3 regions of the Pseudomonas sp. L7 genome follow, and region 1 is predicted to be linked to each of the others. Evidence: riboswitches for the same ligand, from Rfam matches in the RefSeq annotation. Region 1 holds a riboswitch; each other region holds the start of a gene.
What was found. A riboswitch is a leader RNA that binds a small molecule or an ion and turns the genes downstream of it on or off. The one in region 1 is predicted to bind cobalamin.

Region 1 (4,207 bases):
CAGCGCAGTGCGTCGGAAGCCTTTGTCGGCAACAGCGTCGACGATATCGGCGAGGCGGCCCCTGACCCAGTCCTGGTCGGGCCAGGTTGCGCGGTGGATCACTGCCACCGGGCAATCTGCCCCGTAGTGCGGCAGCAGCTCGTCGACGATGCGCGGTAGATGGCGTACCCCCAGGTGGATGGCCAAGGTACTGCGGTGGCGCGCCAGGTCCGCCAGTTGCTCGCCTGCCGGCATCGGTGAGCGGTCGCCGTAGCGGGTCAGGATGACCGTCTGGGCGATGTCTGGCAGCGTCAGTTCACAGCCGAGCAGGGCGGCGCTGGCGGCCGTGGCGGTAACGCCAGGAATGATCTGGTAGTCGATGCCCTGTTCGCGCAGGTGGCGAATCTGCTCGCCGATGGCGCCATACAGGCTGGGGTCGCCGCTGTGTACCCGGGCGACATCCAGCCCCTTTTCATGGGCGTCGCGAATGGCGGCGATGATCTGCTCGAGATGCAGTTCGGCGCTGTTGATCACGGTACTGGCCGTGTGGCCTTCAAGTACCGCGGGCGGTACCAGTGAGCCGGCGTAGATGATCACCGGGCATTGGCGGATCAGGCGTTGGCCCTTGACCGTGATCAGCTCCGGGTCGCCGGGGCCGGCACCGATGAAATAGACCGTCATGGCAAGTCCTTGAGCATGAAATGAAAAGCGATTATCCGTTGCTGGCCAGGGCAAGGGTAGCGTCACCGAGCACCTGTCGAGTGACTGTCAGGATCGGCGAGCGCTGACCCTCGTCAGCCAGTGCCAGCGCTGCGCTCTCTGCCACTCCCCAACAGCCTGTGGCGTTGAAGGCCATTTCGGAGCGGTGGCTGAGGAGGGGCAGGAAAGGGTGCAGTTGCTGGGCGCTGTACAGCGTCAGGGGCAGGCCGAGTTGCTCGGCCAGTTGCCGAAGGCCGGGCTCCTGGGCCTTGAGATCGATGCTGGCGATACCGCGCAAGGCGGCCAGCGGCAGGCCGTTGTCGGCCAGCGTACGGTGCAGCAGGGTTTCCAGAACCGCCGCCGGGCAACCCCTGCGGCAGCCGAAACCGACATATAGCGCGGCCATCAGGCCTGCGCGGAGCGACGGTAGAGCCAGGCGCTCAGCAGGCCCAATGCAACCCAGAAAGCTGCGTTGGTCAGCCAGGAGGCAACCTTGAACTGTGCTTCCAGCGCTTCGGGTGCCAGGCTTTCATGCACCAGTGGCTGAGGGGCGCCGATCAGGTGTGGCACGACCAGCAGCGCTGCGCCGAGCACCTTCAGCAGCCAGTGGCGCGCGAAGACCAGCAACGCCAGGCCCACCGCAGTGGCGGCGGCGGTGCCGATCCACCAGGTCTGGCGTTGGCCCAGATCGGCAGCGGCGGTGCCAGGCAGTTCAGGCGGAAGGCCCAGGGTCGGTGCCAGGCAGAACACGGCGAAGCCGCCCAGGCCCCACAACGCGCCAGTACTGACCCGACCAGGTTCGCGCAGGCTGTAGAGTGCGGCGAGAATCAGCGCGAAACCGACTGCCACCACCAGATTACCGCCGGTGGTCGACAGCACACGCTGCCAGCCGTCTTCCGGCGACCAGGCTTCTGCGTCGTGCTCATGGCCTCCGGCGCTTTCAGCGGTGTGCTCATGCTGCTCGGTGGGGGCCGCGCTTTCATAGGTTTCGGCCTGCAGGATCAAGGGCGCGACCCAGAAACTCTGCAACAGCGTCAGCAAAAGTGCGGCGAGCAGGCCACTGAAGCCTGCAGTTCGAGCGATACGCTTGATCATTGTCGGGCACTCAGTGGCAAGGGAAGGCGGCGCTGTGGCGGGTATCGTGGGCAGCGTTGTGAACCGCCTCGAGATGGGAGAACCCGGCGAAGTACACCAGGCACAGGCCCAGCAGGCTGGCGCCGACCGCAACGACGAGGCGCTGGCTGAGGCTGACGGGGGTTGCGATGCTGTGTTTGGCGCTGGTGACGGACATGACGCATTCCTCTGCTTTTTTTCATGGGCGACAGGAAGCGCGGCAACCCCAGGCGAGAACCGCCCAGGGACATGCAACAGCGCCCGCCCACCGCGGGGTGTGATCACAAGACGTCGGGCCGGTCTCCGGGCTGACGAGCAGGAGCCTGGCTCCTGGGGAGAGCGTCACCTTCCCATGCCGAACTGCAGGCACAGTGGATCAGACGCTCGCTCGCTTACCGTTGCGGGGGCAGCACCGGACTTGTCAGGCCCATGAAGAGCCATTGACGCACCGGTTTCCCGTTTCACCCCTGCAAGGGGCACCCTACGTAATGTATTAGGAGATCACGGCCATGCTTTGGTCGTCAATTCTTGTTACGAATCGCGCAGGCGTAGCGACTGGAAATCATCAACCTGCCTTGCACGTCGCACTTTTTGGCGTTCAGGGGCTCTATGCATGGCCAGGCTGTGCCGATTTCCGGCCCGGCCGCTGACCCTGGACCCCGGTGCAGATGCCTGTTCCTGCCTATCGCCGCCGTGCCCGCCTGTCGCTGGTGGGTGTCTTGATCGCCCTGTGCGCGTGCACCGGGCAGCAGGGGCGCGACGTATTCACCCAGTTAGGCAATGGTCATCCCAGCGAGTTGTTCCAGACCAGTGTCGACCGCATGGCGACCTTGTCCATGCGCGACAACCTGCAGAGCCTGTATCTGCTGATGAACAAGCTCTACCTGCGCAACCCCAATCAGTGGAAGCAGTCCGGCTATCTGGATGCGGCCACCGCCGAGCGCCAGATCCGCCAGGCCATCGAGCAGCGCCAGCCATTGCCGCAACTGGGCGAGCGCCGTGACCTGGCGGCGCTGAGCTACGCCTTGAGCCCGGAGTTTCGTGGAGATCGAGTCGGGGCGTTCATCTATGCCATCGGCAGCATGTTGATTACCGCCCACGGTGGGCGCACCGAGTTCTACATGACCGATGCGATTGATCCACTGTTCGTCAATAACGCCGCGCGCAACATCGAAAAGGCTACCTGGATGCTCAGTCAGCGCCAGGACGCCAATGGTGTGTTGCTACTGTTTTCCAACGAAATCTCGGAGGAGGGCAGCAACCTCAGCTTTGCCGTCGAATTCGGCAAGATCGTGGCGCGCCTCGATCTGCTGGCGCAGATGCTGGATGAGCGTTATCGACGGATCGGCCTCAATTACGCGCAGAGCCTGTTATTGATGAATTTCCTGCCGGTGCAGTGATCGTTACCCGTGGTTTCACAGCAATGCTTCGATCGCGCGTCGATAGCGCTGGCCGGCCAGGCTCATGCTGTTGTTGTGGCTCGCTCCCGGCACCAGGAGCAAGGTCTTGGGCTGTTGGGCCGCCTCGAACAGCGCCTCGCTGAAGCGGGGGGGCACATACCGATCATCCAGGCCATGCACCAGCAGCAGCGGCAAACCGATATCGGCGATCTTGCCCAGCGAGTCGAATTTCTGCGACAGCAGCCAGCGCACCGGCAGTGTGGTATCGGCCACTGATGCCGCCGCGTCGCCAAGGGAGGTGAAGGTGGATTCGAGAATCAGGCCGCGCGCAGGTACAGGCTTACCTTGCTGGCGTGCCTGGCGTGCGAGCTCCGAGGCAAGCTCCACAGCGACCGCACCGCCCAGCGAATGGCCGAAGATCAGGCGCTTGCCCGGCACCGGCTGCAACTGGGCGAAGCGCTCCCAGGCAATTCGGGCGTCCTCGTAAACCGTGGCTTCGGACGGCAGGTCGCCTCGGCTCTGGCCAAAACCGCGGTAGTCCACGGCCAACACCGAATAGCCCATGGCGTGCAACTGCTCGATGCGGAACATCTGGCCGGTGAGGTTCCAGCGTACGCCGTGCAGGTAGAGTATCGCCGGCGCATCGGCGCGTTTGGCCGGCCACCACCAGGCATGCAGGCTCTGGTCGTCGGTGAAGTTGCGCGGGCGCAGGTCCAGTTCCTGTACGTCGGCAGGCAGGCCCCTGAACCAACTGGCCTGGCCCGGCTCGATACGAAACACCAGTTCGCGCTCCTTGTGCTGCAAGACCGCGCAGCCCGCGGGCAGGCCCACCACCAGCAGGGCCATGGCCAGCCACATGAGCCAGCGGCGTTTGAAGTGAGTGAGCAGGGTGTCGGTCATGGGTGTCATCAGGCTGCTGGGAATCGTCGTTTTTAGCAGAAGCCATGGCCTCGCTGCAGGCAATTTTTCCCGAGCGGTGCTGACACATGTTTGCAAGCTGTTTCCCCGGTGCCATC
Region 2 (4,207 bases), 230 kb from region 1:
CTCGTTCAGGCCGCGAGCGCCGGCATACAGGTAGGGGCTGTCGTGGATGTTGTCCTTGGCGTTCACATCGGCGCCGGCCTCGATCAGCACCTTGGCCGCGTCGATGTGGTTGCCGTGGGTCGCGGCCAGCAGAGGTGTGCGCCCTTGGCCATCGCGGCTGTCGAGCGCCACCGGTTCCTTGAGCAGGCGACGGATGGCAGGTGCATCGCCGCGCTGGGCGGCATAAAGCAGGCGGGTATCCATTGACGTGGTCTCGGCGTGGGCGGCAAGGCAGGTGAAGGCCAGCAGGCAGGCAGCGAGGGTGTGGCGCATGCGTAGGGCTCCTGAGGCAAAGCCTCATCCTAGGGAAAAAGTTGCAGGCAACTGAAACGAATTATCTGGATGAGCTGTAGTGGATTTCCGAATACATCAACGTTGCCCGCCTCGAAGGGCCATGCTAGAAGTCAGCGTCATCATTTGAAAACCGAATACCCTCATGTCCATCAGCGTAAAACCGAATAGGGCTCTGTTCGATCTCGACCTGTTGCGCGCCATCGTCGTGGTCGCCGATTGCGGCAGCTTCACCACGGCTGCGGCCCGTCTGCATTCGACCCAGTCGACCATCAGCCAGAAGGTACGGCGCCTCGAGGAGATGGTCGGCCATCGCCTGCTGGTGCGTGGCAACCGCGACGTGCTGCCCACCGACGCCGGGCAGACGCTGCTTGGCTATGCCAGGCACATGCTGGCGCTGAACGACCAGATGCTCGAAGCCCTGGCCGGGGCCATGGTTGGCGTCACCGTGCGTCTTGGCGTGCCCGAAGATTTCGTCGGCGGGCGAACCACCAATGCGTTGTCGGCGTTCAGCCGCCTGCACCCGCAGGTCAAGCTGGAAGTCACCAGCGGCCTGTGCCGCGACCTGAGCCAGGCCTACGACAATGGTGAACTCGATCTGGTGCTGCTCAAGCAGCGGCGCAACAGCCGCGAGGGGGTGTCCTGCTGGCCCGAGCGCCTGCAATGGATCGACAGCGTGCGCATGCCGGCCTTCGAGCTTGACCCGGTGCCCTTGGTCACCTTTCCACCGCGCGGGCTGTACCGCGAAGACATGATCCATGCCATCGAAGGCATGGGCCGGCGCTGGCGCATCAGCTTCACCAGCTCCAGCTTGTCCGGTATCCAGGCCGCGGTGGCCGACGGCATGGGCGTGAGCTTGCTGCCGCCGCGCGCGGCCACCGCCGAGCACCGAGTACTTGGGGCGGCGCAAGGTTTGCCGGAGGTGGACAGCTACGAGATCGTCATCGTCCACCGGCCAACGGCCGATGTGATGGTCAAGGCCCTGGCGCAGGTGCTGACCGAGCTGCTGGCCGGGGGTGGCATCTGAAGGCTCCGATCAGCGTCAGACGGTTGACCACCTGCGCACCACTGCGTAGCCTTGCCGCTTCGAGGTTCTCCGGCGCTGCCGGAGCTAAGACGGGAACGCGGTACAAGCCGCGGCTGCCCCCGCAACTGTAAGCACTGAACAGGGTCGACACAGCCACTGCGCCCGCGCGCGGGAAGGCGTCGTCCTGACGGCTGGAGGTCGTGCAGTGCAAGCCAGGAGACCTGCCTCGCAACGTATTCGACTTTCAACCGGGCGGGGTGATCCGGTGGCGAGCGAGCCCGGCCGGTCGGTCGTGGCTTTCGTCCCGCATGCCCGCACCATTGCTGCCAAGGGCATCGCCACATGAAAACACTGGCCAAACTTCCCGTCACCATCGTCACCGGCTTCCTCGGCTCGGGCAAGACCACCTTGCTGCGCCACATGCTCGACAACGCCCAGGGGCGACGCATCGCGGTCATCGTCAACGAGTTTGGCGAGCTGGGTATCGACGGCGAAATCCTCAAGCAGTGCAGCATCGGCTGCACCGAGGAAGAGGCCAACGGCCGCGTCTATGAACTGGCCAACGGCTGCCTGTGCTGCACCGTGCAGGAAGAGTTCTTCCCGGTGATGCGCGAGCTGGTCGCTCGCCGTGGCGACCTGGACCACATTCTCATCGAGACCAGCGGCCTGGCCCTGCCCAAACCGCTGGTGCAAGCCTTCCAGTGGCCGGAAATCCGCAATGCCTGCACCGTCGATGCGGTGATCACCGTCGTCGACAGCCCGGCCGTGGCCGCCGGCACCTTCGCCGCCTACCCGGACCAGGTCGACGCGCAGCGCAAGCTCGACCCCAACCTGGACCACGAATCCCCGCTGCATGAGCTGTTCGCCGACCAACTGGCCAGTGCCGACCTGGTGGTGCTGAACAAGGCTGACCTGATCGACGCCGAGGGCCTGGCCAAAGTCCGCGCCGAAGTCGCCGAGGAGCTGCCGCCTGCCGTCAAGGTGATCGAGGCCAGCAGCGGTCGCCTGCCGCTGGATGTGTTGCTGGGCGTGGGTGCCGAGTCCGAAGTGCACATCGATGGTCGTCGCACCCACCACGATTCGCACCACGACGGCGACGATCATGACGATCACGATCATGACGCCTTCGACTCCATCTCCATCGACCTGCCTGAAGCGGACGAAAGCCTGCTGCTCGATGCCCTGACGCAACTGGTCACCGAGTTCGGCATCCTGCGCGCCAAAGGCTTTGCCGCGATCCCCGGCAAGCCGATGCGCCTGTTGATCCAAGGTGTGGGCACGCGCTTCGACAAGCACTTCGACCGCGCCTGGCGCAGCGACGAGCCGCGCATCACCCGCCTGGTGCTGATCGGCCAGGACCTTGACGCGGCACAGTTGGAAGCGCGCCTGCGCCAGGCCCTGGGCGCCTGATCCATGCACCTGCTGCGGACCCAGCCCGGCGGCTTCGTGCCGGACGACAGCATTGCCGACCTCGGCCAGACACCCGCCGAGCTGGTGATTCTCTGCAGCGGTGACTCTCACCTGGCACTGCTCGCCGAAACCGCCGAGCAGTTGCCGGACGATTTCCCCAGCCTGCGCCTGGCCAACCCCATGCAGGTGCAGAACCACGCCTCCGTCGACCTGTACATCGATGAGGTGTTGCGCCATGCCAAGGTGATCCTGGTATCGCTGCACGGCGGTGTCGGCTACTGGCGCTATGGCGTCGAGCAGTTGGTCGAACTCGCCGCGCGTGGCGTGCACTTGATCCTGGTGCCCGGCGATGACCGCCCCGACCCGGAGCTGACACAGTTGGGCACGGTGCCGGCCGAACAGGCCGAGCGGCTCTGGCACTACCTGCGCCAGGGCGGCAAGGCCAATGCGGCCAACCTGTTCAATTGCCTGGCCAGCCAGTGGCTGGGGCGCGACTATGCCTGGGACGAACCCCAGCCGCTGCCGCGCACCACGGTCTACCACCCCGGCAAGCCCAGTGCAGGGCTTGAAGACTGGTTCCCCGAGTGGCACCCGGAGCATCCGGTGGCGCCGATCCTGTTCTACCGCTCGCACCTGCAGGCCGCCAACACCGGGTTCATCGATGTGTTTTGCCAGCGCTTGCAGGCCGCCGGGCTGAACCCGTTGCCGATCGCAGTCGCCAGTCTCAAGGAGGCGGCCTGTCTCGAACAGGTAGAGGCCTGGCTCGACGAGGTCGGCGCCGAAGTGGTCATCAACACCACAGGCTTTGCCTTGTCCAGCCCCGAGCGGCCCAACCTGCGTCCGCTGCGCCGCGACGTGCCGGTGTTGCAGGCGATCTGCGCCCAGGACAACCAGCCCGGCTGGGAAGCCAGCGAGCAGGGCTTGGGTGCGCGCGACCTGGCCATGCACATCGCCTTGCCGGAGCTGGACGGGCGCATCATCACCCGGCCGGTCAGCTTCAAGGACCTGGCCTGGCGCAGCGAGCGCAGCCAGTCCGATGTGGTCTGCTACAAGGCCCACCCCGAACGCATGGATTTCGTCGCCGAGCTGGCACGGCGCTGGGTCGAGCTGGCGCGACTACCCAATGCCCAGAAGCGCGTGGCGCTGGTGCTGGCCAACTATCCGACCCGCGACGGGCGTATCGGCAATGGCGTGGGGCTCGACACGCCTGGCGCCGCGCTGAACATCCTGCATGCCCTGCAGGCCGAGGGTTATCCGGTTGCTGGCTTGCCGCAGACGGGCACGGCGCTGATTCACGAACTGCTCGGCGGCGTGACCAACGACCTGGATCACCTCGACCAGCGCCCCTGTGCCCAGAGCCTGTCTCTGGACGACTACCTCGCGGCCTTCGCCTGCCTGCCCGAGGCCAACCAGCGTGCGGTGCGCGAACGCTGGGGCGCG
Region 3 (4,207 bases), 140 kb from region 1:
CACGCCGAGCACCAGCAACATACTGCCCAACGCGCCGATGAACGCTGCCAAGGGCAGGCTGAAGGCCCCGGCGAACGGGCCGAGAAACAGCACCACCAGCACTGCGCCGAACACCGCCCCGGAGCTGACACCCAGCAGGTGCGGATCGGCCAGGGGATTGCGGGTCACCGCCTGCAGGGCGCCGCCGACCATTGCCAACCCTGCGCCGACCAGCGTCCCCAGCAACACGCGCGGTGCGCGGATCTGCCAGACGATCTGCGCCTGGCCGCGGCTCCAGTCGCCGTTTTCCCCCAGCCCCACCTGCTGCAGGACAATGCCGACCACTTTGCCCAATGCGACCTGCGCCGAGCCGAACCCCAGCGACAGCAGGCACGACAGCAGCAAGGCCAGCAGCAGCGAAACGATCAGCAGGCGATAGCCCGCAGGGCTGCGAATCGGCATCAGCGGCGGGCCTCGGCGAAGCGCTGCGGATGCAGGGCCGTGGCCAGGGTCTCGATGGCCTGGGCGTTCTCCACCGACGGTGTCACCTCCAGGTACGACAGCACCACGAAGCGCTGCTTGCGGATCGCCTCGACACTGCCCAGCGCCGGGTGGTGCAGGAGGAAGTCGCGTTTGTGCTGCCAACTGGTGGGCCCGTAGTCGACGATCACGATCACCTGCGGATCGCGTTCCACCACGCTCTCCCAGTTCACCTGGGTCCAGCTGGCGGCCACATCGCTCATGACGTTATCGCCTCCCGCCGTGGTGATCAGCGCCTGCGGCATCCCCAGGCGCCCGGAAGTGGTGGGGCGGTCTTCACCACTGTCATAAAGGAATACGCGCGGCCGTTGCTTGATCTCGGCCATCTGCGCCGCAACGCGCTCGACGCGTTGGCGCAACTGGCCAACCAGCGCAGTGGCGCGCTCGCGCACATCGAAGATCCGGCCAAGGTTGTCCAGGTCGCGGTAGAGGTCTTCGAGGCTGGCCTGGCGCTGGGGCATGATCCAGGAGCACGACTCGCTCAGTTCATACACCGGGATGTCGAAGGGCGCGAGGGTCTGTGGGGTGACCGGCCCGCCGATGCGCATGCCGTAGCTCCAGCCGGCGAGGAAGAAGTCGGCGTTGGCATCGAGCAGGTTTTCCACCGACACGTAGCGCGGCGCCAGCTCTGGCAGCCCGTCAAGTGCTTCGCGCAGGCTTGGGTCGAGGGTTTTCCAGCCGCTGATGCCGCTGTAGCCGGCCATGTGGTCGCGCAGCCCGAGGGCCAGGAGCATGCCGGTGAGATTGATGTCATGGCTGACGGCATGCTGCGGCGCATGGGTGAAGGTGACGTCGCGCTCGCAACTGCGCACGGTCAGTGGATAGTTGTCGGCCTCGGCGGCCAGGGGCAGGGCGGCCAGCAGGGCCAGGCTGGTGAGCAGCGATTTCATGCAGGGCTGATCCAGGTAATGCGTGGATGGGAGGCCAGCGGGTGGCGATCGACCAGGGCCTGTACGCCGAACACCTCGGCCAGGCACTGCTCGGTGAGCACGTGTTCTGGCGTGCCGTGGGCGACGATGCGCCCGGCATCGATCACGTACAGCCGATCGCAGAAGGCGGCGGCCAGGTTCAGATCGTGGAAGCTGGCCAGCAGGCTCAGGCCGGTGCTGCGCAGTTGCTGCAACAGGGCCAGCTGGAAGCGTGGGTCGAGGTGGTTGGTCGGCTCGTCGAGGATCAGCAGCCGAGGTTGCTGGACCAGTGCCCGCGCCAGCAGCACGCGCTGCTTTTCGCCGCCCGACAGGCAGACGAAGGCGTCGAGGGCGCGCGGCAGCAGGTCGAGCCTGGCGAGGGTGTCGTCGATCAGGCTCGGCTCGCCGTCGCCCTCGAACCAGCCCAGATGCGGGGTGCGGCCCATGGCAACGACGTCACGCACGTTCAGGCCGAAGTCTTCGGGGAACTCCTGCAGCATCACCGCGATGCGCTGGGCGACCCAGCGTGGGTTGCGCTGCCAGATATCCTCGCCATCGAGGTGCACCTGACCGACGCTGGGGCGATTGAAGCGGTAGGCGCAGCGCAGCAGGCTGGTCTTGCCACTGCCGTTGGGGCCGATCAGCCCGACGAATTCACCGGCGCCGATCTGCAGGTCGATACCCTCCAGCAGCGGCTGTCCACCGCTGTGCGGCGACCAGTGCAGGCCTTGGATGTGCAGGGTAGGGCATGACATGGATGAACCAACCGTCGCAGGGTGAGTGATACCCGAACGGTGGAGGTGCGCGCAGCTGTCGCGGGCGCGCGGCCGCCGCGAGAACCGGCCTGCGCCCGCCCACCGCGGGAGTTGCCAACTGCTGTGACAGGCCGGTCTCCGGGCTTGCGAGGGGCATGAGGCATTCACCTTCCCATGCCGTTGGCACAGTGGTGTATCGAATGCATCGCTCGCTTACCGTTGCGGGGGCAGCGCCGGACTGCTCGCAGGGGCGAGGCACCGGCTTCCCGTTTAATCCCCGGCTCGGCGGCAGGGGACACCTGAAACAAGGGGCGCATCTGAGCATTTATGGGATGGGGAGTCAACCAGCCCTGTTGCGGGGCACGCCCGCTCCCGCGACAGGGCCGACACCTTCAAGCCTTCAATGCTCAGCCGCGCTTGAGCACCAGCGTCAGGATGTCGTAACTGGCCACCAGTTCACCGAGCTGGTTGGTCACCTCCACATCCCAGGCCACCACCCCTTGCGGCTGCCCCAACGGGCTGGTCTTGCCCTGGTCGATCTTGCGCTTGCAGGTCAGGCGCGCCTGGATCGTGTCACCGATCCCCACCGGGTTGATAAAGCGCAGGGTGTCCAGCCCGTAGTTGGCCAGTACCGGCCCTTCACCCGGCGACACGAATAGTCCGGCCGCCGCTGACAGCACGAAGTAGCCATGGGCGATGCGCTTGCCGAACTGCGACTGCTTGGCGGCGATCTCGTCGAAATGCATGTAGAAGTGGTCGCCCGACAGGCAGCCGAAGTTCACCAGGTCCGCCTCGGTGACGGTACGTCGGTGGGTCAGCAGCGACTCGCCGATGCGCAGATCATCGAAGTAGCGACGGAACGGGTGCACCTCGGTCTCGATCACTTCAGCGCCACGCACGTGCTCGCCAGTGACCGCCGCCAGCATGCTCGGCGAACCCTGGATCGCGGCGCGCTGCAGGTAGTGCTTGACCGCCCGCAGGCCGCCGAGCTCTTCGCCGCCCCCGGCACGCCCGGGGCCGCCGTGCTTGAGCTGTGGCAGCGGCGAGCCGTGCCCGGTGGACTCCGGCGCAGCCTCGCGGTCGAGCACCAGCAGACGGCCGTGCCAGGCGGCGGCCGCGGGAATGGCCTTGGCGGCGATGGCGCGGTCGCGGGTCACCAGGGTCGCCACCAGGCTGCCCTTGCCTCGTGCGGCCAGGGCCAGGGCTTCGTCCAGGTCGTCGTAGGCCATCAGGGTGCTGACCGGGCCGAACGCCTCGATATCGTGGGCGCCGCCCTCGGCGTGCGGGTCGCGTGCGTGCAGCAGGGTCGGGGCGAAGAACGCACCTTCGGCCACGCCTTCGCCTACCGGCGAAAAACCGTCGCTGGCGCCGAACAGTTGGTCGCAGCTTTGCAGCAGGCTGCGCACGCGCTCGCCGACATCACGCTGCTGGTCGTGGGAGGCCAGCGCGCCCATGCGTACGCCTTCGACCGCCGGATCGCCCACCACCACCTTGGCCAGGCGTTCGCGCAGGCGGGTGGCGACGGCATCCAGGTGCCTGGCCGGCACGATGGCGCGGCGAATGGCCGTGCACTTCTGGCCTGCCTTGGTGGTCATCTCGCGCACCACCTCTTTGATGTACAGGTCGAACTCCTCGTCGTCCGGGGTTACATCCGGCCCGAGGATGGCGCAGTTCAGCGAGTCGGCTTCAGCCGTGAAGGGCACCGAGTTGCGCACCAGGTTCGGCGTCATGCGCAGCTTGGCGGCGGTGTCGGCGGAGCCGGTGAAGGTCACCAGGTCCTGGCCCTGCAGGCGTTCGAGCAAGTCGCCGGTGCTGCCGATCACCAGTTGCAGGCTGCCGGGTGGCAGCAGGCCGGATTCGTCGATCAGGCGCACCACGGCTTCGGTCAGGTAGCTGGTGGACGTCGCGGGCTTGACGATGCACGGCATGCCGGCGAGGAAGGTCGGCGCGAACTTCTCCAGCATGCCCCAGATCGGGAAGTTGAAGGCGTTGATGTGCACCGCCACGCCTGCCCGTGGCACCAGG

Region 2: it holds a riboswitch for cobalamin, as region 1 does, so the genes downstream of both, cobW (cobalamin biosynthesis protein CobW) here and ACK3BK_RS11625 (CbtB domain-containing protein) in region 1, are expected to answer to the same signal.
Region 3: it holds a riboswitch for cobalamin, as region 1 does, so the genes downstream of both, ACK3BK_RS12140 (ABC transporter ATP-binding protein) here and ACK3BK_RS11625 (CbtB domain-containing protein) in region 1, are expected to answer to the same signal.

Annotation. Positions count from the first base shown of each region.
Region 1 is NZ_CP176784.1:2,558,559-2,562,765, forward strand. Features, by position in the region: gene cobM (precorrin-4 C(11)-methyltransferase) at 1-660, opposite strand, end outside; gene ACK3BK_RS11615 (cobalamin biosynthesis protein) at 692-1,084, opposite strand; gene ACK3BK_RS11620 (CbtA family protein) at 1,084-1,773, opposite strand; gene ACK3BK_RS11625 (CbtB domain-containing protein) at 1,784-1,969, opposite strand; cobalamin riboswitch at 2,068-2,290, opposite strand; gene ACK3BK_RS11630 (hypothetical protein) at 2,460-3,191, shown strand; gene ACK3BK_RS11635 (alpha/beta hydrolase) at 3,207-4,091, opposite strand.
Region 2 is NZ_CP176784.1:2,328,850-2,333,056, forward strand. Features, by position in the region: gene ACK3BK_RS10545 (ankyrin repeat domain-containing protein) at 1-312, opposite strand, end outside; gene ACK3BK_RS10550 (LysR substrate-binding domain-containing protein) at 476-1,357, shown strand; cobalamin riboswitch at 1,403-1,601, shown strand; gene cobW (cobalamin biosynthesis protein CobW) at 1,700-2,767, shown strand; gene cobN (cobaltochelatase subunit CobN) at 2,771-4,207, shown strand, end outside.
Region 3 is NZ_CP176784.1:2,699,317-2,703,523, forward strand. Features, by position in the region: gene ACK3BK_RS12130 (FecCD family ABC transporter permease) at 1-441, opposite strand, end outside; gene ACK3BK_RS12135 (ABC transporter substrate-binding protein) at 441-1,409, opposite strand; gene ACK3BK_RS12140 (ABC transporter ATP-binding protein) at 1,406-2,182, opposite strand; cobalamin riboswitch at 2,294-2,500, opposite strand; gene paaZ (phenylacetic acid degradation bifunctional protein PaaZ) at 2,590-4,207, opposite strand, start outside.